2 regions of the Brevibacillus sp. HD3.3A genome follow, and region 1 is predicted to be linked to the other one. Evidence: predicted binding sites of a transcription regulator. Region 1 holds the regulator's gene; the other holds the start of a gene.

The links. Region 1 encodes CtsR, which represses protease genes until heat stress. Its sites were predicted from a motif close to ATGGTCAATAAAGGTCAAACA; they were not measured.
Region 2: the regulator CtsR is predicted to act here: its motif matches at 2,762-2,782, upstream of HP435_RS21260 (ATP-dependent Clp protease ATP-binding subunit).

What each region holds. Positions count from the first base shown of each region.
Region 1 is NZ_CP085874.1:223,015-234,621, forward strand. Features, by position in the region: gene HP435_RS01295 (MGDG synthase family glycosyltransferase) at 196-1,317, shown strand; gene HP435_RS01300 (HAD-IA family hydrolase) at 1,349-2,023, shown strand; gene HP435_RS01305 (CtsR family transcriptional regulator) at 2,287-2,751, shown strand; gene HP435_RS01310 (protein-arginine kinase activator protein McsA) at 2,785-3,303, shown strand; gene HP435_RS01315 (protein-arginine kinase McsB) at 3,324-4,394, shown strand; gene HP435_RS01320 (ATP-dependent Clp protease ATP-binding subunit) at 4,468-6,918, shown strand; gene radA (DNA repair protein RadA) at 7,021-8,388, shown strand; gene disA (DNA integrity scanning diadenylate cyclase DisA) at 8,398-9,474, shown strand; gene pssA (CDP-diacylglycerol--serine O-phosphatidyltransferase) at 9,592-10,320, shown strand; gene HP435_RS01340 (nucleoside triphosphate pyrophosphohydrolase family protein) at 10,414-10,809, opposite strand; gene HP435_RS01345 (PIN/TRAM domain-containing protein) at 11,097-11,607, shown strand, end outside.
Region 2 is NZ_CP085874.1:4,557,305-4,568,911, forward strand. Features, by position in the region: gene HP435_RS21250 (YqaA family protein) at 1-51, shown strand, start outside; gene HP435_RS21255 (SH3 domain-containing protein) at 99-458, shown strand; gene HP435_RS21260 (ATP-dependent Clp protease ATP-binding subunit) at 552-2,696, opposite strand; gene HP435_RS21265 (PadR family transcriptional regulator) at 2,950-3,501, shown strand; gene rbsK (ribokinase) at 3,602-4,504, opposite strand; gene HP435_RS21275 (energy-coupling factor ABC transporter ATP-binding protein) at 4,531-5,328, opposite strand; gene HP435_RS21280 (energy-coupling factor ABC transporter ATP-binding protein) at 5,325-6,191, opposite strand; gene HP435_RS21285 (energy-coupling factor transporter transmembrane component T) at 6,188-6,943, opposite strand; gene HP435_RS21290 (ECF transporter S component) at 7,035-7,625, opposite strand; gene HP435_RS21295 (nucleoside hydrolase) at 7,655-8,602, opposite strand; gene HP435_RS21300 (LacI family DNA-binding transcriptional regulator) at 8,639-9,643, opposite strand; gene HP435_RS21305 (DMT family transporter) at 9,888-10,829, shown strand; gene nfi (deoxyribonuclease V) at 10,949-11,607, shown strand, end outside.

The sequences.
Region 1 (11,607 bases):
GGGTAAGGAGGTTTTTGTATTTAAGGATACGACAGCTTTAGTGCCTATTGGTAACGAGTGAATTTTTTGTCGACAAGTTAGGTCGATCGACCGACAAGTTCCCTCTTGCAGATCGGTCTGGGGGTAGACTAACATGAGAAGGTACCTGATCCAGGCGTTGGAGTAGGCGAGGCAAGGTTATGAAGGAGAATAGGCATGAAAAAAATTCTAATCTTTTCCGCTTCCATCGGTAACGGTCACAATCAGGCAGCGAGAGCAATGCAGGAAAGCCTGGCTGAGAATGGTTGTACATCTATGATCATCGATACGCTGGAATATATCAGTCCCACATTTCACAAGATCTTGCTGGAAAGTTACATGAACTTGTTGAGACTTTCACCCAAAATGTGGGGGAGAATTTACCATAATACCGAAAAAAGCCGCTTTTTTGATATGAACGTCCTGATGAATAAGTTATTGGCAAACAAGTTGAAGAAACTGATTAACAGTGTTCAGCCGGACGCGTTTATTGCGACGCACCCTTTTGCCAGCTGTATGCTGTCCGTACTGAAGGGCAGAAATGACTGGACCGAGCCGATCTATACAATCATTACGGACTATACGATCCACCCGTCATGGATTAATCATCATATCAATTACTACTTCATTGGGCATGAACAGCTGTACTATCTGGTTGATATTTACCGACAAGATCACCAGAAGTTCATTCCCATGGGGATTCCTATTATGCATAAATTCCGCACTCCACTCGACGCCAATGAGATCAGGCAAAAGCTTGGACTTGTACCAGAGCAAAAATGCATTATTCTCTCTGGTGGAGGTCTTGGCCTTGGTTCGATGGAAAAGGTCCTCGATGGGCTGGAAGCGATCAACCTTCCGCTGAAAACGTTTGTGTTGACCGGAACCAACGAGAAGCTGTACAAAAAAGTGACGAACAGAAGCTATCGTCACGAGGTAGTCCCGCTTAAATTTATCAACAATTTTCACGAGTATCTGGAGGTTGCCGATTTAATCGTGACCAAATCTGGCGGACTGACCTCAGCCGAGGTCATGAGCAAACGGGTGCCGATGATTATTTACAACCCGTTGCCTGGACAGGAAGAACGGAACAGCCACTTCCTGTTGAACAACGGCTGTGCTGTACATGCCAATTTGTCGGAGCAGCTCATTTACTTTATCGATGAATTGTTGCACAGTCCATCAAAAGTTGACTATATGCGACGCATGGGACAAAAAATATCAAAGCCGGATGCCGCTCAGCGCATCGCCGAATTTATTTTGGACGACATGAGCATGGTGCAGGCTGAAACAGACTAATGTTCTCGGAAGCACTGACAGGAGGTTGCCTATGAGTATACCGTTTGCTATTTTCTTCGACATGGATGGCACATTGCTGCAAACGGAAAAGTTGTCGACGCCCGCCTTTGTGCGGACGTTTGAACGATTGAGAGAAACAGGCTTGTGGCAAGGCGAGACGCCGAGCGAGGAAGACCTGGTCAATGTACTGGGAATGACCATCGAGCAAGTTTGGCAAAAGCTGTTGCCAGGAGCAAGTGAAGAAGCAGTCCACGCCGCAGATACTTTTTTGCTGGAAAATGAAATTGCCTTGCTGAAGGAAAAAGTGACCGATTTATACCCAGGAGTGAGGTCAACTCTGGAACAGCTTCACGCCCAGGGGATTCCTCTGTTTGTCGCGAGCAACGGACAAGAGGAGTACATCGAGGCCATATGCCAAGAGTATGGACTAAAACCGCTGTTGACGGATTTGTACTCCGCAGGAAGGTTCCGTACGCGCTCGAAAAATGATCTGGTGGCAAAGCTCCTCTCTGACTATGACATCGCGCACGCGTACATGGTGGGGGATCGTCACTCGGATATCGAGGCCGGGACAGCAAACGGCTTGTTTACAGTCGGTTGCGACTTTGGTTTTGCCAAACCGGGAGAGCTGGATGGAGCCGATATGATCATTACAGATTTCCCGCAATTGCTGGATCATTTGCCAGCGATCGACACCAAATCATAGAGCCTGACATAAACCATTCCTTTAGGGAGTGGTTTTTTTCATACTTAGCAACCCGACATTTTTCGTAAAAAGAGTGCAACGCTTGTCGCTTATGCCCGACAAAAGGCTCGCCACCTGACTGTTTTGCATGGTTTCAAGCGACCGGATTTTGCCCACACTAGAAAGTGTATGGATCACTTGCAAGGGCGCCATAAACCCATTATAATTAAAGTCAAAGATAGTCAAAGTCAGTAGATGACACATATGGAATAGGAGGCGATGACTTGCGTAACATCTCGGACATCATTGAACAGCACTTGAAAGGCATTTTGACACAAAGTCCTAATGGCTCGGTCGAGATCCAGCGTAGTGAGCTTGCCGACTTATTTCAATGTGTACCGTCGCAAATCAATTACGTCATCAACACGCGATTTACTGTACAAAAAGGGTACATTGTAGAAAGCAAGCGTGGAGGCGGGGGTTACATCCGCATTCGCAAGGTACAGATTGTGAGCAAGGCGCGATTGCAGGAATTGCTGACCGAGGAACTGATTGGAGAAAGCATTTCGCAGAGTGTGGGGAACGCGATTGTGGAAAGGCTGTTCGAAGAAGGACTGGTCAATGTCAGGGAAGCGACCTTGATGAAAATCGCAACCTCACGAAATGTTTTGACTCTGGATGCTGAATTGCGAGATCGTTTGCGGGCAAATATTTTAAAGCAGATGATTGCGGCTATCTTGTTGAAGTAAGCGAAGCATGTATGTGTTAGGGGGTAGGATGTAATGAACTGTGAGGAATGCGGAAAACGACCGGCGACACTGCACTTGACGAAAATCGTCAACGGCGAGAAAACCGAATACCATATTTGTGAGCAATGCGCTTCCGAAAAAGGGGACGTCTTTACCGGATTTCACAATTTCAGCATCAACAATCTCCTTTCAGGACTGTTAAAATTTGACCCCATGCAAAAAAACGGACGCGAGCCTGCCACCAGTAAGCCGCTCCGTTGCGAAACTTGCGGACTCACGTATGCCCAGTTCAGCAAAAGCGGCCGCTTCGGTTGCAGTGATTGCTACACCTTCCTGGGCGATCGACTCGATCCGTTGTTCCGCCGTATCCATGGCAATACGCAGCATAGCGGCAAGGTTCCGGAGCGCACAGGCGGACAGTTGAAAATCCGCAAAGAGCTGGAACAACTAAAGCGTGCGTTGCAAAACCATGTCGCCAGTGAAGAGTTTGAAAAAGCGGCAGAGATGCGTGACCGGATACGTGCGCTGGAACAAAAAATCGCTCAATCGTAACAAGGGGAGGTAAGCTGGTCATGTCACAACAGCAGTTTATGCAAAACCCGTGGAGCAATTGGATGAAAGGAGAAGGTCCTGATTCCGATATCGTCATCAGCACACGGCTGCGCATCGCCCGAAACCTGCGCCAGCACCCTTTTCCGTTACTGGCGACAGACTCGCAAGGGGAAGAAGTCGTCAGAAAGGTGACGGAAGTGAGCGAATCGGAGGCCATGCGCAAGCTCCAGCAGCTTCAAGTCCTCAACATGGACCAGATCAACCCGTTGGAAAAGCGGGTGCTGGTGGAGAAGCATCTGATTAGCCCTCACTTGGCGGAGGAATCGCGAAAAGGTGCTGTGCTGTTGAGTCCTGACGAGTCGGTCAGCATCATGGTAAACGAAGAGGATCATATTCGAATCCAGGTGCTGCTGCCGGGGTTTCGCCTGAACGAAGCATGGGAAATAGGAACAAAAATAGATGATGTTTTCGAGAAAAATTTAAACTTCGCGTTCGATGAGACGAGAGGCTACCTTACAAGCTGTCCGACCAACGTCGGCACAGGCATCCGGGCTTCCGTCATGCTGCATCTGCCAGCACTGGTGATGACGCAGCAAATCAGCAGAATTTTGCAGGCCATCAATCAGGTTGGCCTCGTTGTTAGAGGAATTTACGGGGAAGGCAGCGAAGCACTAGGAAACCTGTTTCAGTTGTCCAACCAAGTCACGCTCGGGATGTCGGAAAGCGATATTCTCTCCAACCTGTATGGCGTAGCCAGACAAATTATCGAGCAAGAACGCGTTGCCCGTACTTATTTGCTGGAGCATACACGCATATCTTTGGAAGACCGCATCTTCCGTTCCTACGGCATCTTGATGTATGCACGCACTGTGGAGTCCAAGGAAGCAGCTCAGCGCCTCTCCGATGTGCGCCTTGGCATTGACCTGGGCATTATCTCGGGAGTATCGCCACTGGTGATGAACGAGCTGTTGGTAACAACCCAGCCTGGCTTCTTGCAGCAGCATGCAGGGCAAAAGTTGACGCCAGACCAGCGGGACGAGAGAAGGGCTCGGCTGATTCGGGAGAGGCTCAGTACGACGGGCTCAGCTTGATTGTTTCTCAGACATAAGGCATCACAGCAGTTAACCTATAGAGAAAAAACATGGTTACACGGAGGTGTACGATATGATGTTTGGACGTTTTACAGAACGAGCACAAAAGGTACTGGCGCTTGCCCTGGAAGAGGCGGTGCGTCTCGGCCACAAGGATATTGGGACTGAGCATGTACTGCTGGGACTGATTCGGGAAGGCGAGGGTATTGCTGCCAAGGCATTGCAATCGCTCGGGCTTGGTCTCGATAAAATCCAGAGCGAAGTGGAGTCGTTGATCGGACGGGGAACAGAGCAGTCCGGTAGTAATTACACCCCAAACTATACACCTCGTGCGAAAAAAGTAATTGAACTGTCCATGGATGAAGCGCGCAAGCTCGGCCATACTTACGTAGGAACAGAGCACATTTTGCTCGGCCTGATCCGCGAAGGCGAAGGCATCGCTGCGAGAATCATGAACAACTTGGGAGTCAGTCTGAACAAGGCGCGCCAGCAGGTGCTGCAATTGCTGGGAAGCTCCGAAATGATGGCGTCGCATCAGCCTTCCGGCGGCAATCCGGCAGCGAATACGCCTACTCTGGACGGTCTGGCACGGGACTTGACTGCGATTGCACGCGATGGCGGGCTTGATCCTGTCATTGGCCGCCAAAAAGAAATCGAGCGTGTGATTCAGGTACTTAGCAGACGCACCAAGAACAACCCTGTCTTGATCGGGGAGCCTGGTGTGGGGAAAACGGCCATTGCAGAAGGTCTGGCTCAAAAAATCGTGAACAACGAGATTCCCGAAACTCTCCGCGACAAGCGCGTCATGACGCTGGATATGGGAACAGTAGTGGCGGGAACCAAATATCGCGGTGAGTTTGAAGACCGCCTGAAAAAAATCATGGACGAAATTCGCCAGGCAGGAAACATCATCCTGTTTATCGATGAGCTGCACACGCTGATCGGGGCTGGCGGGGCGGAAGGCGCAATCGACGCTTCCAATATTCTCAAGCCGGCGCTGGCTCGTGGTGAACTCCAGTGCGTAGGGGCAACCACCCTGGACGAATACCGCAAGTACATCGAAAAAGACGCTGCGCTGGAGCGTCGCTTCCAACCGATTCAGGTGGATGAGCCGACTGCCGAGGACGCGATTCGCATCTTGCACGGCTTGCGCGACCGTTACGAAGCCCACCACCGTGTGAAAATTACCGACGAAGCTATCGAGCAGGCAGTGAAGCTGTCTGACCGTTATATTACCGATCGTTTCCTCCCTGACAAAGCCATCGACCTCGTCGATGAGGCGGCTTCCAAAGTGCGCTTGCAATCGTTCACCGTCCCGCCTAACCTCAAGGAGCTGGAAGGGCGTCTGGAAGAAGTGCGCAAGGAAAAAGACGCTGCCGTGCAATCGCAGGAGTTTGAAGAGGCTGCTGCACTCCGTGATCAGGAGCAGAAGCTGCGCGAGGAACTCGACAAAACGAAAAAAGACTGGAAAGAGCGTCAAGGCCAGTTGAACATGGAAGTAACTCCTGAGGACATCGCCACTGTGGTAGCCAGCTGGACTGGTATTCCGGTGCTGAAGCTGAAGGAAGAAGAAACAGAGCGCCTGTTGAAAATGGAAGATATTTTGCACGACCGTGTTATCGGCCAGGACGAAGCGGTCAAATCGATTTCCCGAGCGATCCGCCGTGCCCGCGCTGGCTTGAAGGACCCGAAACGTCCAATCGGTTCGTTTATTTTCCTCGGCCCTACAGGTGTAGGGAAAACCGAACTCGCTCGCGCTGTAGCTGAGACACTGTTTGGAGATGAAGACGCCATGATCCGCGTCGACATGTCCGAGTACATGGAAAAACACTCTACAGCACGTCTCGTAGGGGCTCCTCCAGGGTATGTAGGCTTTGACGAGGGCGGTCAGCTGACGGAAAAAGTGCGCCGCAAGCCTTACTCGGTCATCCTGCTGGATGAGATCGAAAAAGCGCACCCGGATGTATTCAACATTTTGCTCCAGGTGCTGGACGACGGCCGATTGACTGATTCCAAAGGACGCACAGTAGACTTCCGCAACACCGTCGTGATCATGACCTCCAACGTAGGTGCCAGCATGATCAAGAAAAATACGACACTCGGTTTCACTACCAACGACACCGAGAAGAAATATCAGGATATGAAAGACAAAGTCATGGATGAGCTGAAAAAGAGCTTCCGCCCTGAATTTCTGAACCGTATTGATGAAGTGATCGTGTTCCACTCTCTGGAGCAGGAGCACATCGAGCAAATCGTGTCCTTGATGACCGACGAGCTGCGCAAGCGTTTGAAAGAGCAGAGCATCGACTTCCAACTGACCGAGGAAGCCAAAAAGCTGCTGGCAAAAGAGGGCTTCGACCCGGCATACGGTGCGCGTCCGTTGCGTCGCGCCATCCAGCGCCATATCGAAGACAATTTGTCGGAAGAACTGCTCAAAGGCAACATCAGCAAAGGCGATACGGTCAACATCGAAGCCGAAGATGGCAAGCTGGTTGTCAAGCGACTGGAAAAAACCAAATCGTAAGCACAAAATAGCAGAGAATGCCTCCTGTTCTGGGAGGTATTCTTTTTTTCAATGCGTAACTATGATAAAAGTAGAAAAGAAATTCCAAGTGAGGGTGCGATTATGTCAAAGTATAAAACGAAATACGCGTGTCAAGAATGTGGCTATGAATCGCCTAAGTGGATGGGAAAATGCCCTGGCTGCGGCAGCTGGAACACGTTGGTCGAGGAAGTGACAGTGAAAGCAGCCCCTCGTCATGAAGGAATCAGCGGCGGTACGCGTCAGGCGGCTATTCCTTTGACGCAGGTCGCCAGTGCAGAAGAACCGCGCATGGACACGACGATCGGAGAGTTGAACCGTGTTCTCGGCGGCGGGCTGGTACCAGGCTCCCTTATACTGGTCGGCGGCGATCCGGGTATCGGGAAATCTACATTGCTGTTGCAGACCTCTTTTGCCTTGGCTCATAAAGGGGCCAAAGTGCTGTACGTATCAGGCGAGGAGTCGGCAAAACAAATCAAGCTTCGCGCTGATCGCCTGCATATGCAAACACCCCCGATGTTTGTGTTGGCAGAAAATGATTTGGATTTGATCGAGCAGCATATTAATCAAGTAGACCCTCACGTATTGATCATTGACTCGATCCAGACAGTCTTCCATCCCACGGTTCAATCCGCAGCCGGAAGTGTCGCACAGGTGCGTGAGGCTACCGCTCAACTGATGCGCATCGCCAAAGGCAAAGGGATCGGGACCTTTATTGTCGGCCACGTGACCAAAGAAGGTTCGATTGCAGGTCCGCGCATGCTTGAGCATATGGTGGACGCGGTCCTTTATTTTGAAGGCGAGCGCCACAATACGTTCCGAATCCTGCGTGCTGTCAAAAATCGATTCGGTTCGACAAACGAGATCGGCATTTTCGAGATGAAAGATCGCGGTCTGGAAGAGGTGGCAAACCCTTCGGAAATTTTTCTGGCCGAACGTCCTTTTGGCGTGGCAGGCTCCACCGTCGTAGCGAGCATGGAGGGCACTCGTCCCGTCCTGGTCGAGCTTCAGGCACTCGTAGCCCCAACCAGCTTCGTTACGCCGCGCAGAATGGCTACAGGCGTCGACCATCAGCGTGTGGCGATGATCATGGCTGTTTTGGAAAAGCGCATGGGGATGATGCTGCAAAATCAGGACGCGTATGTCAATGTCGCAGGGGGCGTTCGTTTGGATGAGCCGGCTGTCGACTTGGCGATCGCGGTCAGCATTGCCAGCAGCTTCCGCGACCACGCCACGAATCCGCATGATGTGGTGATCGGGGAGATCGGTCTGACGGGAGAGGTGCGTGGCGTATCGCGCATCGAACAGCGCGTGCGGGAAGCGCATAAGCTCGGCTTCAAACGCGTAATCATCCCGGAGAAAAATATTCGCGGCCTGGATGCTCCTGACGATATTCAGGTGATCGGGGTCAGCAATATCGCAGATGCTTTGAACGAGGTGATAAGGAGGTAAGGGCGGGATATGCAGGAGAACACCAAAAGAACTCCGCTGTTCGGCGATGTGCTTCGTTTGGTCGCACCCGGAACGCAGCTTCGTGAAGGGCTGGAAAATGTTTTGCGCGCAAAAACCGGCGGCCTGATCGTCGTCGGTTACGGACCGGAAATGAAGCAAATCGTCGATGGCGGTTTTTCCATCAATTGCGATTTTTCTCCTGCCCATTTGTATGAATTGGCGAAGATGGATGGGGCGATTATAGTAAGTGAAGACGCCAAGCGAATTTTGTACGCCAATACGCAACTGTTCCCGCCGGCATCCATCCATACCAGCGAGACAGGGACGCGACATCGGACGGCGCAACGAACGGCCATCCACACCAACTACCTGGTCATCGCCATATCGCAACGACGCAATGTTATCACGTTGTATCAAGGGAATTTCCGCTATGTGCTGAATGAAATCAGCGTCATTTTAGCCAAAGCCAATCAGGCTGTGTCCACCCTGGAAAAATACAAGGCCGTGCTGGATCAGACGATGACCAACCTGGGCGCTCTGGAATTTGAGGAACTGGTCACCCTGCATGAAGTTGCTTCTGTGCTGCAGCGGATCGAGATGGTGCTTCGGATCAAGACGGAAGTTTCCAAGTACATATGTGAACTTGGTGTCGAAGGCAGACTTGTCAGCATGCAATTGGAGGAGCTTGTGTCGAATATTGGCGAAGAAGCGCACATGCTTATTCGCGATTACGCCAAAGATTCGTCTTACGCTCCTGAGCTTGTACTGGGCGAAATGAAAAAGCTAAGCTCGGAGGAAGTGCTGGAGTTGGGGTCTTTCCTGCGCGTTCTCGGATTTTCGGCAAGCGCCAGCATGCTGGAGGAGTCGGTGTCGCCCAGGGGCTACAGAATTTTGTACAAAATCCCCAGATTGCCAATTTCTATCATCACAAACCTCGTCGCACATTTCCATTATTTGCCCAGAATTATGATGGCAACGATTCAGGAATTAGACGAAGTAGAGGGGATTGGAGAGGTGCGGGCCAGGGCGATCAAAGAGGGTCTGAAACGGATTCAGGAACAAGTGTTCATTGACAGGCACATTTAAAGTAGAATAGGATAAAGGCATTATTTGTTATTCAACATTTGCCCAGGGGACTTGAAAGCGAAAGTCAGCTTGACAGGATACACTGTCTCCTCTGCAAAAGAAATCAGGAGGTAGTCTATGTTCGTGAAATCGTTGCCGAACATGCTAACCGTAAGCAACTTGTTTCTGGGAGTCTTGGCAATTATTCTTGCGTTTCGAGGAGATCATTACGTCGATTATGCGGCGATCACGGTGATCATCGGCATGCTGGCCGACGGGTTGGATGGACGCGTCGCTCGTATGTTGAATGCGCAAAGTGAGTTTGGAAAGGAACTCGATTCGCTTTCTGACGTCATTACGTTTGGGATAGCTCCGGCTTTCATCATGTATGTTGTTGTCCTTCAGCACTTCGATCTGCTGGGGATTCTCATTACGGCCATCTTCCCGATCTGTGGGGCGCTCCGTCTGGCGAGATTCAACGTCCAGGCCGGGGTTCCGGGATATTTCATCGGATTGCCAATCACAGCTGCCGGCGGTGTGCTGGCGACTCTTGCGCTTTATCACCAGGTTTTCAACCCGGTACTGCTTGCAGTGAGCATGCTGCTCCTCGCCTTCCTCATGGTATCGAAGGTCAAGTATCCCAACTTCAAAAAGGTCGGGATTCCAAAATCCGCTTACTGGATTACGCCCATTATTATCGCCATCGTCGTCGTTGTTGCGATCAAGTATCCGCAACAGTTTCCGAAGATCGTCTTCTTGCCGCTTGCCTTTTACGCCCTGTACGGAATAAAAAAAAACGTTGACTTTCTCGTCAAAAAATTACGCAAGCGGAAAAACAAAGAAGAAGAATCTGTGCCATTTGAATAAGCCAGGCAATGAAAAAACCCGCACTTCGATGTGCGGGTTTTTCGTTTTTGTATGCAACTTTTCGTAGGGTTCATTCGTAATACGAGTGTGGGGTTAAGAAAGATTGAACACGCCCAGGGTATTCAGCCGGTTTGCCTCTTTTTGCAGGACGTCTTCCAGTTTGATGTCTGTGATGTTGCACAAGGCGGTCAGGTAAAAAAGATTTTTGCCAAGCTCTGCTGTGACTACATCGCGACAATGCTCGCATAGTGGGCCGTTAAAGTGAGTGTCCAGGTGGGACTTGTTCTCCTCCAGGTTTTTGCTGGAATCGTAACTTTGCTTTTTGGCTACCACTTCAACACAACCGCATTCGGTGATGGCTTTGGTCAGGGAGCGATTGATGCGAGATGCCGTCTCCTGAACTTTGGACATGACGTCCAGTACGCTTCGATGTCGGATCAAAAGCTCTGATACTTGCGTTTGAAAGTCGTCTACATTTCGTTTGTCCATATCAATTCACCTCTGCTTTAGGCTGATCGTATCGTCACAATTTTCGCTCATTGTGTTACTGCCATTATAAGAAGGGAGTCTGGTCGCTGTCAATTTGCCCGAGAAGGAAACAGGTGTTTGAGGTTGACGGGAAAATGACAACTATGTTAAAATTTTTGGCTATTTGACATGGTAAAATCATTTTTGCTATAGTGAGGGAAAGCGACAATGAAGCAATTTCGCTATTTGGAAAGTTACAGGGTTTTACTCAAAGGCTTCTGTCTATATTAATAAAAGGAGGTGAAGGCATGGTACGCCGCATAGGAAAAATCTTTTTTGTCTTGGTTGGCGGTGGCTTGGGCTACCAATACGGTGCCGAACTGTTTTCGCTGCTTAACCCGCTTTTGAATTTTGGAGTAGTTGGTGGAGCGCAATATATTGGGGCGGTACTTGGTGCCATTCTGTTCTTCTTTTTAGCTAATTGGCTTTTGGACTACGTCTTGAAAGTAGTTCGCTGGGGAGAAGAGACTCTCGTCAAAATGCCGATTGTTGACGTGATGTTCGGAGCGATGGGGTTGATTAGTGGTCTTATTGTTGCCTTTTTATTATTCCTGCCCATCAGTAAAATTCCGTTTCCGGTAATAGGTGATCTGTTGCCGCTGGTTGTTTCCGGGTTGCTTGGCTATCTGGGCTTTCAGGTAGGATTTCGCAAGCGGGACGAGATTATGTCGGTTTTCTCGATTGGACGCAAGGATAAGAAAAAGGAACAGACTGCAACAGCAACAAATGTCGAGCACAAAATTTTGGACACGAGCGTCA
Region 2 (11,607 bases), 1.8 Mb from region 1:
CGGGCCAAAAAACAACTGATGCAAACTGCCAACAAGCAAGCAGGGGAATGATCAGCTTGTAGCCTGGCTTGAATCATTATTCAGAAAGGAGCTGCAATATGAGCCAAACATATAAAGTCATGATTCAGCACCGAATAAACTACCCTACCCCCATTGAATTGACTCAAGGTCAAACCGTCATACTCGGTCGAGTCGACGATGATCCCGACGGTTGGAGGAACTGGAGGTACTGCTATACGCTTGACCATAGCATGGAAGGCTGGGTGCCTGAACAGATTATTCAAGCAAAGGACAAGGAAGGCATCATTACGGAAAATTACTCCGCAAAAGAGCTAGATGTAAATGAAGGAGATACGGTTGAGTTGCTCCAAGAGCTGAATGGCTGGGGATGGTGTATGTCCACCAACCGGGAATACGGATGGGTTCCGATGCGAAATCTTCAGCTTGCAAGCCAATAGCAATCTCTTTTTGCGCAAACGCTCGCTTCTATCTCGATATAGGAAAGAAAGAGTCCCTGTCTAGCCGTCAGGGACTCTTTTTGGGACAAACCCTTATGCTTTTTTCACGCGAATCGCTTCTTCCTCAACTTCCACCACGATCTTGCGCACATCCGCTTCCTCCATCAACAGATCGGCGATGCCATCTTCGACCTGCTGGGCGATCACGCGACGCAGCGGGCGTGCCCCGAAAGCGGGATTGTAGCCCAGCTCAGCCAACATTTCTTTGGCAGCGTCTGTCACTTCAAGCTCGATTCCTTGCTCGCCGAGATTCAGCACGACTTCCTGGAGCAGCAGCTCCACGATTTGCACCAAGTCTTGCTTTTCCAGATGAGCGAAAGAAATAATCGAGTCGAAGCGGTTCAAAAATTCCGGTTTGAAGTACGCTCCCAGCGAATCAAGCACAGTGCCAGGCTGCTGTTCCTCGGCGCCGAAGCCTAACGCTTTTTTGCGCTCAGCCACTCCGGCATTGCTCGTTGCGATAATGACCGTTTCCTTGAAGCTCACGGTGCGGCCCTGGCTGTCTGTCAGGCGGCCATCCTCCAAAATTTGCAGGAACATGTGCATGACGTCCGGGTGCGCTTTTTCGATCTCATCCAGCAAAATGATGCTGTACGGATTGCGGCGCACTCGCTCGGTCAACTGTCCCGCTTCCTCGTGGCCTACATAGCCTGGAGGCGAACCGATCAGCTTGGAGACGGAATGCTTCTCCATGTATTCGCTCATGTCGAGGCGAATCATCGAATCTCTCGTGCCGAACAGCTCCTCGGCGAGCGCTTTGGACAGCTCTGTCTTCCCTACGCCAGTCGGTCCGACGAACAGGAAGGAGGCAATTGGCCGATTTTTCGGCTTCAACCCGGCGCGGCTGCGGCGAATCGCCTTGGCGACCTGTGCGACAGCTTCCGATTGCCCGATGACTTTGGCTTCCAGGTGCGCAGCCAAATTTCTCATCCGCTCCTGCTCGTCGCTTTGCAGCTTGCGGACAGGGATGCCTGTTTTTTGCTCGATCATCTCCTGAATATCTGATACTTCCACTTTCGTGCGATTAGCGGCCCCATCAAGCTGATCCAGCTTGCCGAGAATTTCCGCTTCTTCATCGCGCAGGCGGGCAGCTTGCTCGTAATTTTCTTGCTCGGTCGCTGCTTTTTTCTCCTGGTTAATTTGCGCCAGGCGCTCATGCAGCTGGCTCGTATCTGCCGCAGAAGAGCGGAGATTCAGCCGCGATCCGGCTTCATCCATCAGGTCGATCGCCTTGTCAGGCAGGAAGCGATCCTGGATGTAACGATGCGAGTATTCGACGCAGGCGCGGAGCACGTCATCGGAGTAAGCGACCTGGTGGAAAGCTTCGTATTTCGGACGCAGTCCTTGCAAAATCTCGATAGCGGCCTCCACTGTCGGCTCTTTGACCATCACAGGCTGCAAGCGGCGCTCCAGCGCGGCATCCTTTTCAATGACGCGGTACTCTTTTAAGGTAGTGGCCCCAACCAGTTGCAGCTCGCCGCGCGCCAGGGCAGGCTTGAGAATGTTTCCGGCGTCCATCGAGCCTTCCGCAGAGCCTGCTCCCACCAGCAAATGAATTTCATCCACGAACAGGATGACGTTTTTGCGCGATTGCAGCTCGGCAATCACTTGCTTCATCTTTTCCTCGAATTGTCCGCGAATCCCCGTGCCTGCGACCAGAGAAGCCACGTCCAGCACGTACACTTGCTTGTTTTTCAGCTTGGCAGGCACTTGACCTTCCGTAATGCGCAAGGCCAGACCTTCGGCAATTGCCGTCTTCCCTACACCCGGCTCCCCGATGAGCACCGGGTTGTTTTTGTTGCGGCGGTTCAAAATCTCGATCACACGCTCGATTTCCTGGTCGCGTCCGATGACCGGATCAATCAGCCCTGCGCGGGCCGCATCGTTCAGATTGCGCCCCAGTTCGTCCAGAAGGCCGCCTCTGTCCGCAGTTGTCGCCTGTCCCTTCATGTTCGGCTGTTGACCGCCTTTTGCATGGGCCTGCGCTTGTGCGAAGCCTTGCAGGAAGTCGTCCAGACCGGAGAAGGAAGAGAACGGGCTGAAGCCCATCCCTACTCCCATTTTGCTGCCGAGCTTGGCATTGCACTCCCGGCACAGGTTGTAGGCTTGCTGTTTGTCTTGTACGCGTATATGGACGGACACAGTTGCTTGTCGTTGTTTGCAGATTTCACATTGCATGTTTCATACCCCCAAAATCATGCTTTTGGATTTTTTCTTATTTGTGTGTTCGACAGGTCAACGGTTGTTTGACCATTTCTGACCTTCGATGACTTTATTATAGTTTGACCTTCTTTGACTTTCAAGAGGGTAACTTTGGATTTTCTGCTTTCGCTTGGGAGAAGCTATACAGGACGCAGGTTCTCTCTTGCTTCGCCAGAAAACCCTTCCTATAATGAGGTTGATATTCGCTAAAGTCAGGGGGCTTTTCACTTTGAACACACTCGCGTATGGACTCCTCGGGCTGGTTGCCCGCACACCAAGCTCCGGCTATGATTTGATGCTCCAGCTGCAACCATTTTGGCAGGCCAAGCACAGCCAAATTTACCCGCTGCTGGCGAAGCTGGAACAGGAGGGCTATCTGGAGTTCACTCGCATCCACCAGACGGATCGTCCTGATAAAAAAGTGTATTCCATTACAGAAAAAGGACAGATTGCACTAAAAGTCTGGCTTAGCGAGCCGGCAGCAGAGCCTGTTTTGCGTGACGAGCTGGTGCTGAAAACGTACTGCCTCGGATTGGCGGACGAAAAAGCGGCCTCTACGATGTTTGTCGAGCGCATCCAGCAATGTCGCGAGCATTTGGACATGTACGAGCACTACTTAAAGGAGTACGAGAGTGATTCTGCCGAACATTCGTATCCGCCCGACCATCCGAACCATCCGGAATTTGGGGATTATTTGCTGCTTTCATGGGGATCACGGCGCATGAAAGAGGATATCGCCTGGTGCGAGTGGGTGTTGGAGCTGTTGCAGAAGCGTTCCTAAAAACAAAAAGCAAACGCGTCTTTGGAACATTGCGCTCCAAAACACGTTTGCTTTTTCTTTCGTTTTCGTCCATGACATGATAGAAAGATACAGACGCTCGCTAAAAGGAGTGCGCCTCTACTTCTGCCAGCGTGGGCAGCGATGGCTGCGCCCCGCGTCTAGTCACGACGATCGCAGCCACTTTGCTGGCAAATCCGGCTGCTTCCACATCCGACATCCCTTTTGCCATGCCCACGGCAAAAGCTGCGGTAAACGAATCGCCTGCCGCAGTCGTATCCACTGGCTCGACCCGACAAGCAGGCACATGCACGGTTTTCTCCTCCGTGACCAAAAGCGCGCCTTTTTCGCCCAGGGTGACAATGATCCGTCTCGGACCGCTTGCCAAAAGCTTTCTCGCCGCTTCCCCGGCTTCTTCCGGCGTCGTGACGGGCAGACCGCTCAAAATGGCCAGCTCTGTTTCATTCGGCGTCAAGGTGTGCACATGCTGTAACAGTTCCTGCGAGAGTGCCCTTGCCGGAGCCGGATTCAAAATGACCAGCTTGCCGAGCGCAGCTGCCTTTTTCACGACGTATTCCACGACGTGGAGCGGGATTTCCAGCTGCAACAGCACGACGTCGCTCTGCTCGATAATCGACAGGTTCTCATCGATGTGCTCTATGCTCACTTGTGCATTGGCTCCGGGAACCAGCACAATGTTGTTTTCCCCGTCATCGCTGACATTGATGAAGGCCATGCCAGTCGTACCCTCGCGCTTGATTCCTTCGACATGAACCTGCGCCTCTGTCATGCCCGCAAGCATGATGGTGCCATTTTCATCCTCGCCCACCATTCCGATCATGGATACGTGCGCGCCCAGACGTGCGGCAGCAACTGCCTGATTCGCCCCTTTTCCGCCTGGAATCAGCATAAAGTCATGGCTTGCAATCGTTTCTCCTGCCTTGGGCAGATGGTGGACGTGGGAGACGAGATCCATATTGATGCTTCCTACTACTGCGATTTTCACAACGTGCTACCTCCCCCAGCCGCTTTTTACAGCATGGTCTCTACAAATTCTTCGATCGTCAAAATTTGCTTTGGCAAGCCGAGCGTATGGCTCAATCTGCTAATGTGCGGCTGCTTCAGCATGCTTTCTTCCAAAATCGCGTGATTCCAGAAAATGTCCCGCTTGTTCGTATCCGCTACTACATTTTTGTGGGCCATGACGATGACACGCTCAAAATTTTGCACGACAAACTCCATGTCATGCGTGATCGTAATGACGGTTTTGCCTTCGCTTTTCAAGGCGGCGATCAGGGAAGAGATGCGTTGCATCCCTTGCCTGTCTTGGCCTGCGGTCGGCTCATCGAGAATGATCACATCGCAATCCATCGCCACTACTGCCGCCATGGTCACGAACTTGCGCATGGAATACGGCAAATTGTACGGGTTTTCCTGCAAGTACGGCTCAATCCCAGCCAGCTTCGCCGCTTTCATGACATTTTCCTTCGTTTGCTCTACAGACAAGCCGAGGTTTTTTGGCCCGAACTCGACTTCGCTGTAGACATCGCTATGGAAGATCTGGTCATCCGGATTTTGGAACACGTAGCCTACCTTGCGCGAAATTTGCGCGGTCGTATGCTCTTTTGTATTCCAATCATCAATAATAACATCGCCTTTGGTCGGCTTCAACAAGCCATTCATCAGCTTTACCGCCGTCGTTTTGCCCGCGCCATTTTGGCCGACGATGGCGACCGTCTCGCCTTTGCCAATCTCCATGGAGACGTTTTCTACCGCTGTATGTCCGTTCGGATAAGCGAAAGTGATATTTTTCAAGGAAATGAAGCTCATATGCGAACTCCCCTTTCTGCCATCCACCAGTTCATTTCTTCGACGGCCTGCTCTTCGGTAATCGGGATTTTGCGCAGCGGCACTCCGCGTTTTTTCAGCTCCAGTCCCAGCATGGCGTACTGCGGAAGCATGACATCGTAGGAGAGCGCCTTTTCATCGGAGAGGACGTCTTGCGTTGTGCCCTCCATGACGATTTCGCCATCGTGCAGCAAAATGACGCGATCCGCAAATTCGGCAATCAGTTCGATTTTGTGCTCGACCAGAATGATCGTCTTGCCTTTTTCCTTCATGATCTGGATGATCTCGAAAACTTCTTCCGTACCTTGCGGGTCTAGCTGCGAGGTCGGTTCGTCGATGACCAAAATGTCCGGCTCCATCACGATGATCGAGGCCAAAGCGACGCGCTGGCGCTGACCGCCGGACAGTTCAAACGGATTTTTGTCACGCAGATGCTCGATCTTGACCAGCTTCAAAATCGCTTCTACTCGCGTTCGAATCTCGTCAGGATGCACCCCGAGGTTTTCCAGTCCGTAGGCGACTTCCTCGAACACGGTTTCTTTGACGCCACTGATTTGAATGAACGGATTTTGGAAGACAAAGCCGACAGACAACGACAACTCGCCCAATGTGCTCTCGACGATGTTTTTCCCGTTGACGAGCACCTCGCCGCGCAAGTCCCCCCGATAAAAATGCGGAATGAACCCGCGCAGAACGTTGCAAAACGTGGTTTTCCCTCCGCCGTTGGGGCCAACCACAGCGTACAGCAGTCCTTTTTCGATCTCGATGTTGATGTTTTTCAGGACGTCGATCTTGCCCGTCGGGTATTTGTAGCTCATGTTGGATATTTTGATTACGCTGTTCATAACAAAATCCTCCCCGCAATCAGAATCAGCAAGGCAACGAGCATTCCGATCCGCACGGCCGTGTCATGCTTGGTTTTATATATTTCGTACAGGTGTGTTTTCTTGACTGGCGCAGAAAAAGCGCGCGATTCCAATGTAATCGCTCTTTCCTCCGTGCTTGCCAGCGAAGAGAGGATCAGCGGACTGATTGTCGGGAGAAACGCTTTTGCCCGCACCATCATCGTCCCTTCCGTTTCCACACCTCTCGTTTTTTGCGCATCCATAATGACACTCGTCTGCTTTTTCATTTCCGGAATGATTTGCAGTGTCGCCAGTACGACATAAGCCCCTTTTGGAGGCAGCCCCAGCTTTTCAAGCGAATACACGAAGTCTTTGACAGAAGTAATGCGGAAAAACAGGATGAACGCCGAACCGATCGCCAAAATCCGCGAAGTCATATTCAAGCCGTACAAAATGCCTTCCTGGGTGATTTTCAAAATGCCTGCTTGCCACAAAATTTGCGCGCCCGGATAGAAAAAAGCTTGCATCAGGAAGATAAACACGAGCAGAATCAACAGCCCGTTGCGAACGAGTGTGATAAATTCCTTGCCCTGCCCCGCCGCGATGGCGATGATCAGGCACACTGGCAGCATCGCATAAGCGTACCAGTAGGTTGGGACGATGAAGACGGAGAGCGCGATGAACAAAGTAAACAACAGCTTCGTTGTGGGATACAAGTTAAGGATGTAGTTGGTCTTGGCAGCTTGCGACATAATCCTTACCTCCTCTTCCATGGGGTAAAATGAATCGCTGCCTGGCCTCCTCGAACAGATGCCCAAAGAACCAGACAGCGATGAATCACGTTTAGTCTTTCATGTAAATTTGTCCATAGTTAAGCTTGGACAAATAGCGGTCAGACATGTTGCGAACGATCAGGAAGCAAATGAATGCCGACAGCAGCTTGTCGCCGATTTCCTGAATGAACTGTGTGGAGAACACAGCCGTCCAGATTTGTTGGCCGGATGCCAGCAAGACAGCGGTAATCGCTCCGCCAGTCGAACCGGTAACGCCGCCAAACAAAATGACAGTGATCGGAGCCGCAATAATAGTAGAGACGAATGCCAGGATAATGCCCGCGATAATTACTTTCCAAACCTTCTTGAACATCCCTTTCATGGAAAGGAAGCCTGCTGCCAAGCCTACTGCCATGGAAACGAGGGAGAAGGGGAGATAAACCGGGTTGAAGATCGAGTTGATCAGGTTGGTAATCAAGCCTGCCACGAGCGCTACCCACGGACCTGCTACCATGGCGATAACCAGTGTGCCGATGCTGTCCAAGAAGATAGGCAGACGAAGCAGCTGAGCAATTTGGAAGCCGACCATGTTGATGGCGACGCAAACAGGAATCAGCAGGATTGCCATGAGAGTGAAGTCATTCTTGATGCCGGTTTTCATACCAGAATCCTCCTTTTGCTGAAAAATTTTTATACAAACTGCTTGATGGCAGCGTGTAGCATATCTGCAAAACGTGCTCTGTCAATCTCGAACAGCACTTTGGCGTTCGCCGGTTTGCCCGTCACGCGGTTGTAGTCCACGACGGTGCAGCCTGTGGTCAAGCGGCCGGATGTTTCAATCTCGACGTAGCAGTCCAGTCCGCGGAACAGCGTCGGGTCAAGCAAGTACGCGACTGCGCAAGGATCGTGCATGTGCAAGCCCTCCACATGTCCCGGCTCTGCCAGAAAATGCGGCGTGTTGGAAAGATTGAAAAAGTCGAGCAAGCCTGCCATGACTTGGCCTGTCTTGTTGCCGATGTGGCGAATGCGGTCGATATCTTCCTGGAACAGCTGCGCTTTCAGCGTCACATCAAGGCCGCTCATGATGATCGGAACTCCGGAGCGGAAGACGATATCGGCTGCCTCCGGGTCAACGTAAATGTTGAACTCGGCTGCTGGCGTGATGTTGCCGCCAAAGCAGGCCCCGCCCATCAGCGAGATGCACTCGATCTTTTCTTTCACTTCCGGGTAGGCGTTCAACAGGATCGCCACGTTGGTCAGCGGCCCGGTCGCCACAATGGTAACGCTTTCTTTTGCATTCAATAAAACATCACGCATCGCATCCAACGCGCTTCTGTTGCTGGCGGCAAACTTCGCCTCGCCCAAGTCCGCGCCGTCAATGCCTGTCTCTCCGTGAATATCTTCGGCAATAATCAGGTCGCGTACCAACGGCTTGGGAGCCCCTCCTGCCACTTCGATATCGGTTACCCCGATAAAGCTGAGCAGCTTCAACGTGTTGTTCAACGTTTTGTCCGGCGTCTGATTGCCGGCACTTGTCGTAATGAGCTTCACATCCAGCTTGTCCGATGCGAGCGCCAGCAAGATTGCCAGCGCGTCATCGTGTCCGGGATCGCAGTCCATGATAATCGGTCTTTTCATCGCTTCCCTCTCCCTTTTTTGGTGGCTTGGTGACGATTACAGTTTGGTTGTGCTCTGGCGGATCATCAGCTCCGGCTCCCAATACACGACCTTTTGCTTGATCCCCTTTTTCTTGATGCTTTGAATCAAGATTTTCGCCGCTTCCTTGCCCATCTGGTAGGCGGGCTGGCGAATCGTTGTGAGCTTGGGCATCAGGGTGGAAATCAGCCGGATGTCGTCAAACCCTACGACCGATACATCGCGCGGAATGCTTTTGCCAAGCTCCTGCGCGGCTTCGTAGACGCCGATTGCCATCAAGTCGTTGCAGGCGAAAATCGCTGTGACCTCTCCGTCAGCCAGCATTTTTTTCGCGACCTCATAGCCGCCGTCGATCCGATAGCCGCCAGAGACGATCCATGATTCCTGAACGGAAATCCCTGCTTCGGCCAACGCTCGCTTGTAGCCTTCGACACGATCCTGGGAGTTCTGCACGCTTGGCGGCCCGCTGATGCAGCCGATCCGCGTGTGGTTTTGCTCCAGCAAATGCTTCGTCGCCATGTAAGCGCCTTCTTCATTTTTCATGTAAACACCGCTGTAAGCGTCTCCGGATTCTCCCCGGTCAATCAGGACGACTGGAATGTCGGCCGCGATCAGCTCGTCATACAAATCCTTGGAATACTTCGCCGTGCTGGAGAAGATGATGCCGTCCACTTTTTTCTCTGTCATCAACTGGACGTATTTCTTTTCTTTTTTCGCATTGTCATCAGAATTGCCTAGGAATACGCTGTAGCCTGCCTTGTTTGCGGCATCCTCAATCCCGCGCACCAAATCCGGAAAAAACGGGTTGGTGATATCGGGAAGAATCAGCCCGATCGTGCTTGTCTTGCGTGTGATCAACCCGCGAGCCAATGCATTTGGCTGATAATTCAGCTCCTTGATGATCGACTGGATGTACTCCCGCGTCTGCGGCGAGATGCCTTCCGATTTGTTGTTGATCACCCGTGAAACCGTTGCGGTTGATACGTTTGCTCTCTTGGCAATGTCCTTAATCGTAATCGCCATGCCCTCACCCTTTTTAGGTAAACGTTTACGTAATCGTTTACTTAACAAAATAGTCCTTTTCACACAGGTTGTCAACGTATTGTTTTTGCAGTTTTCCGAAAAAAAAAACTCCTTGCTTCACCCTACTCCCCGATTTATGATGGGACTACTATGGAGCTTTTCTTGGACAAACCTCCTTGCTAAGTGCCTCACCCTCACCCTTTTTCTGGTGCAGGACTTTCTTGACAGGAGAGGGGAAAACTCCATGAATACCGCACACTCCAGCTTCAAGCCCGTCTTGGCTGGCATCGTCTCGTCACTCATTTTCGGCTTTTCGTTTCTGTTTTCCAAAGTGGCTTTGGATGAACTGCAAAACAATACGATCCAGATGATCGCCTATCGCTTCGGCATCGCTGCGGTTGTGCTCGGCCTGTTGAAGCTTGCTGGCGTCATCAAAATATCGTATCGGAACAAGAGCATTGCCCCGTTGCTTTGGCTCTCGTTTTTTTATCCGTTTCTGTACTTTATTTTTGAAGCGCAAGGCATCCGCTACACCTCTTCCTCCGAAGCGGGTACGATGATCGCGCTGATTCCGATTGCCGTCACCATCATGGCGACGATCTTCCTCAAGGAAAAAACGACGCTTTTGCAATGGCTGTTTATTGTATTGTCCGTCGGCGGCGTGCTGTTTATCAATTTGATGAAATTCGAGGCGCAATCCAGCCTGACAGGCATCTTGTACCTGTTGGCGGCCATTGTCACTTCCGGCGTCTACAACATTTTGTCGCGCAAGTCCTCAGCGCAATTCAGTCCGCTGGAAATCACCTACGTCATGATGTGGACAGGCGCGCTTATTTTTAATACGATCGCGCTCGGGCAGCATGCCGTGAATGGCACGGTCGACCAGTATGTCGCACCGCTCGCCAATCCGGCTCTCTTGCAGGCGATTTTGTACCTCGGCGTTCTCTCGTCTGTGGTCGCCTTCTTTTTGATGAATTACATGCTGGCCAAGCTGGAAGCCTCCAAGGCAGCCTCCTACTGGAATCTCAGTACGGGTGTCTCCATCATCGGCGGCGTGCTGATCTTGCACGAATCGTTTTACTGGTACCAGGCGGCAGGGATTGGCTTCATTCTCATCGGCGTGTGGGGTGCGAACCGTTTTGGACAAAAGCAAAAACCGCAGCCAAGCCAGGCCAAAGCTCATTAACGGCAATTGACATCCAAAAAAGCCAGCCCTCCGAGTGCGGGGCTGGCTTGATTTATCGTTGGGCTGTAAACTACTGGTAGTTCTTTTTTGCGAGATCACTTCAGTCAGGAGGTCACAAAATGCAACCCGTCATCCATCATCCGTGGACTCTCACGGAGCAGGAAGCCATTTCTCTGCAAAAGCAACTGGCCCTGCAAGTCAAAACAGAAGATCAAGTAAAAGAAGTGCAGCATATCGCCGGAGTCGATGTCGCCTACCATGTAGCGGAAGATGTGCTCGTCGCCGGAATCGTCGTTCTGGATGCGGCAAGTTTGCAAGTCGTGGAATCTGTCGTCGTTTCGGATTCGGTAGCTTTTCCGTATATTCCGGGTCTGTTCTCGTTCCGGGAGCTTCCCCCGCTGATGAAAGCATTCGAAAAGCTGCAAACCGTGCCGCAACTGATCGTTTGCGATGGGCAAGGCATCGCTCACCCGCGCAGATTCGGACTTGCCAGCCACGTCGGACTTTTGTACGACATTCCTGCTATCGGCTGCGGCAAAACGCGTCTGCTTGGCGAGTACGCACAGCCCGATTCACACAGAGGAGCCTGCTCTCCCTTGCTGGACGAGGGCGAGATCGTCGGCGCTGTTTTGCGCACGCAAGCGGACACAAAGCCTGTATTCGTCTCCGTCGGGCATGGCATTTCCTTGCCGACTGCCTGCGAGTGGATCACACGGCTTGCTCCCAAGTACCGTCTGCCGGAGACGACGAGACAAGTCGATCAGTTGGTGAACAAAGC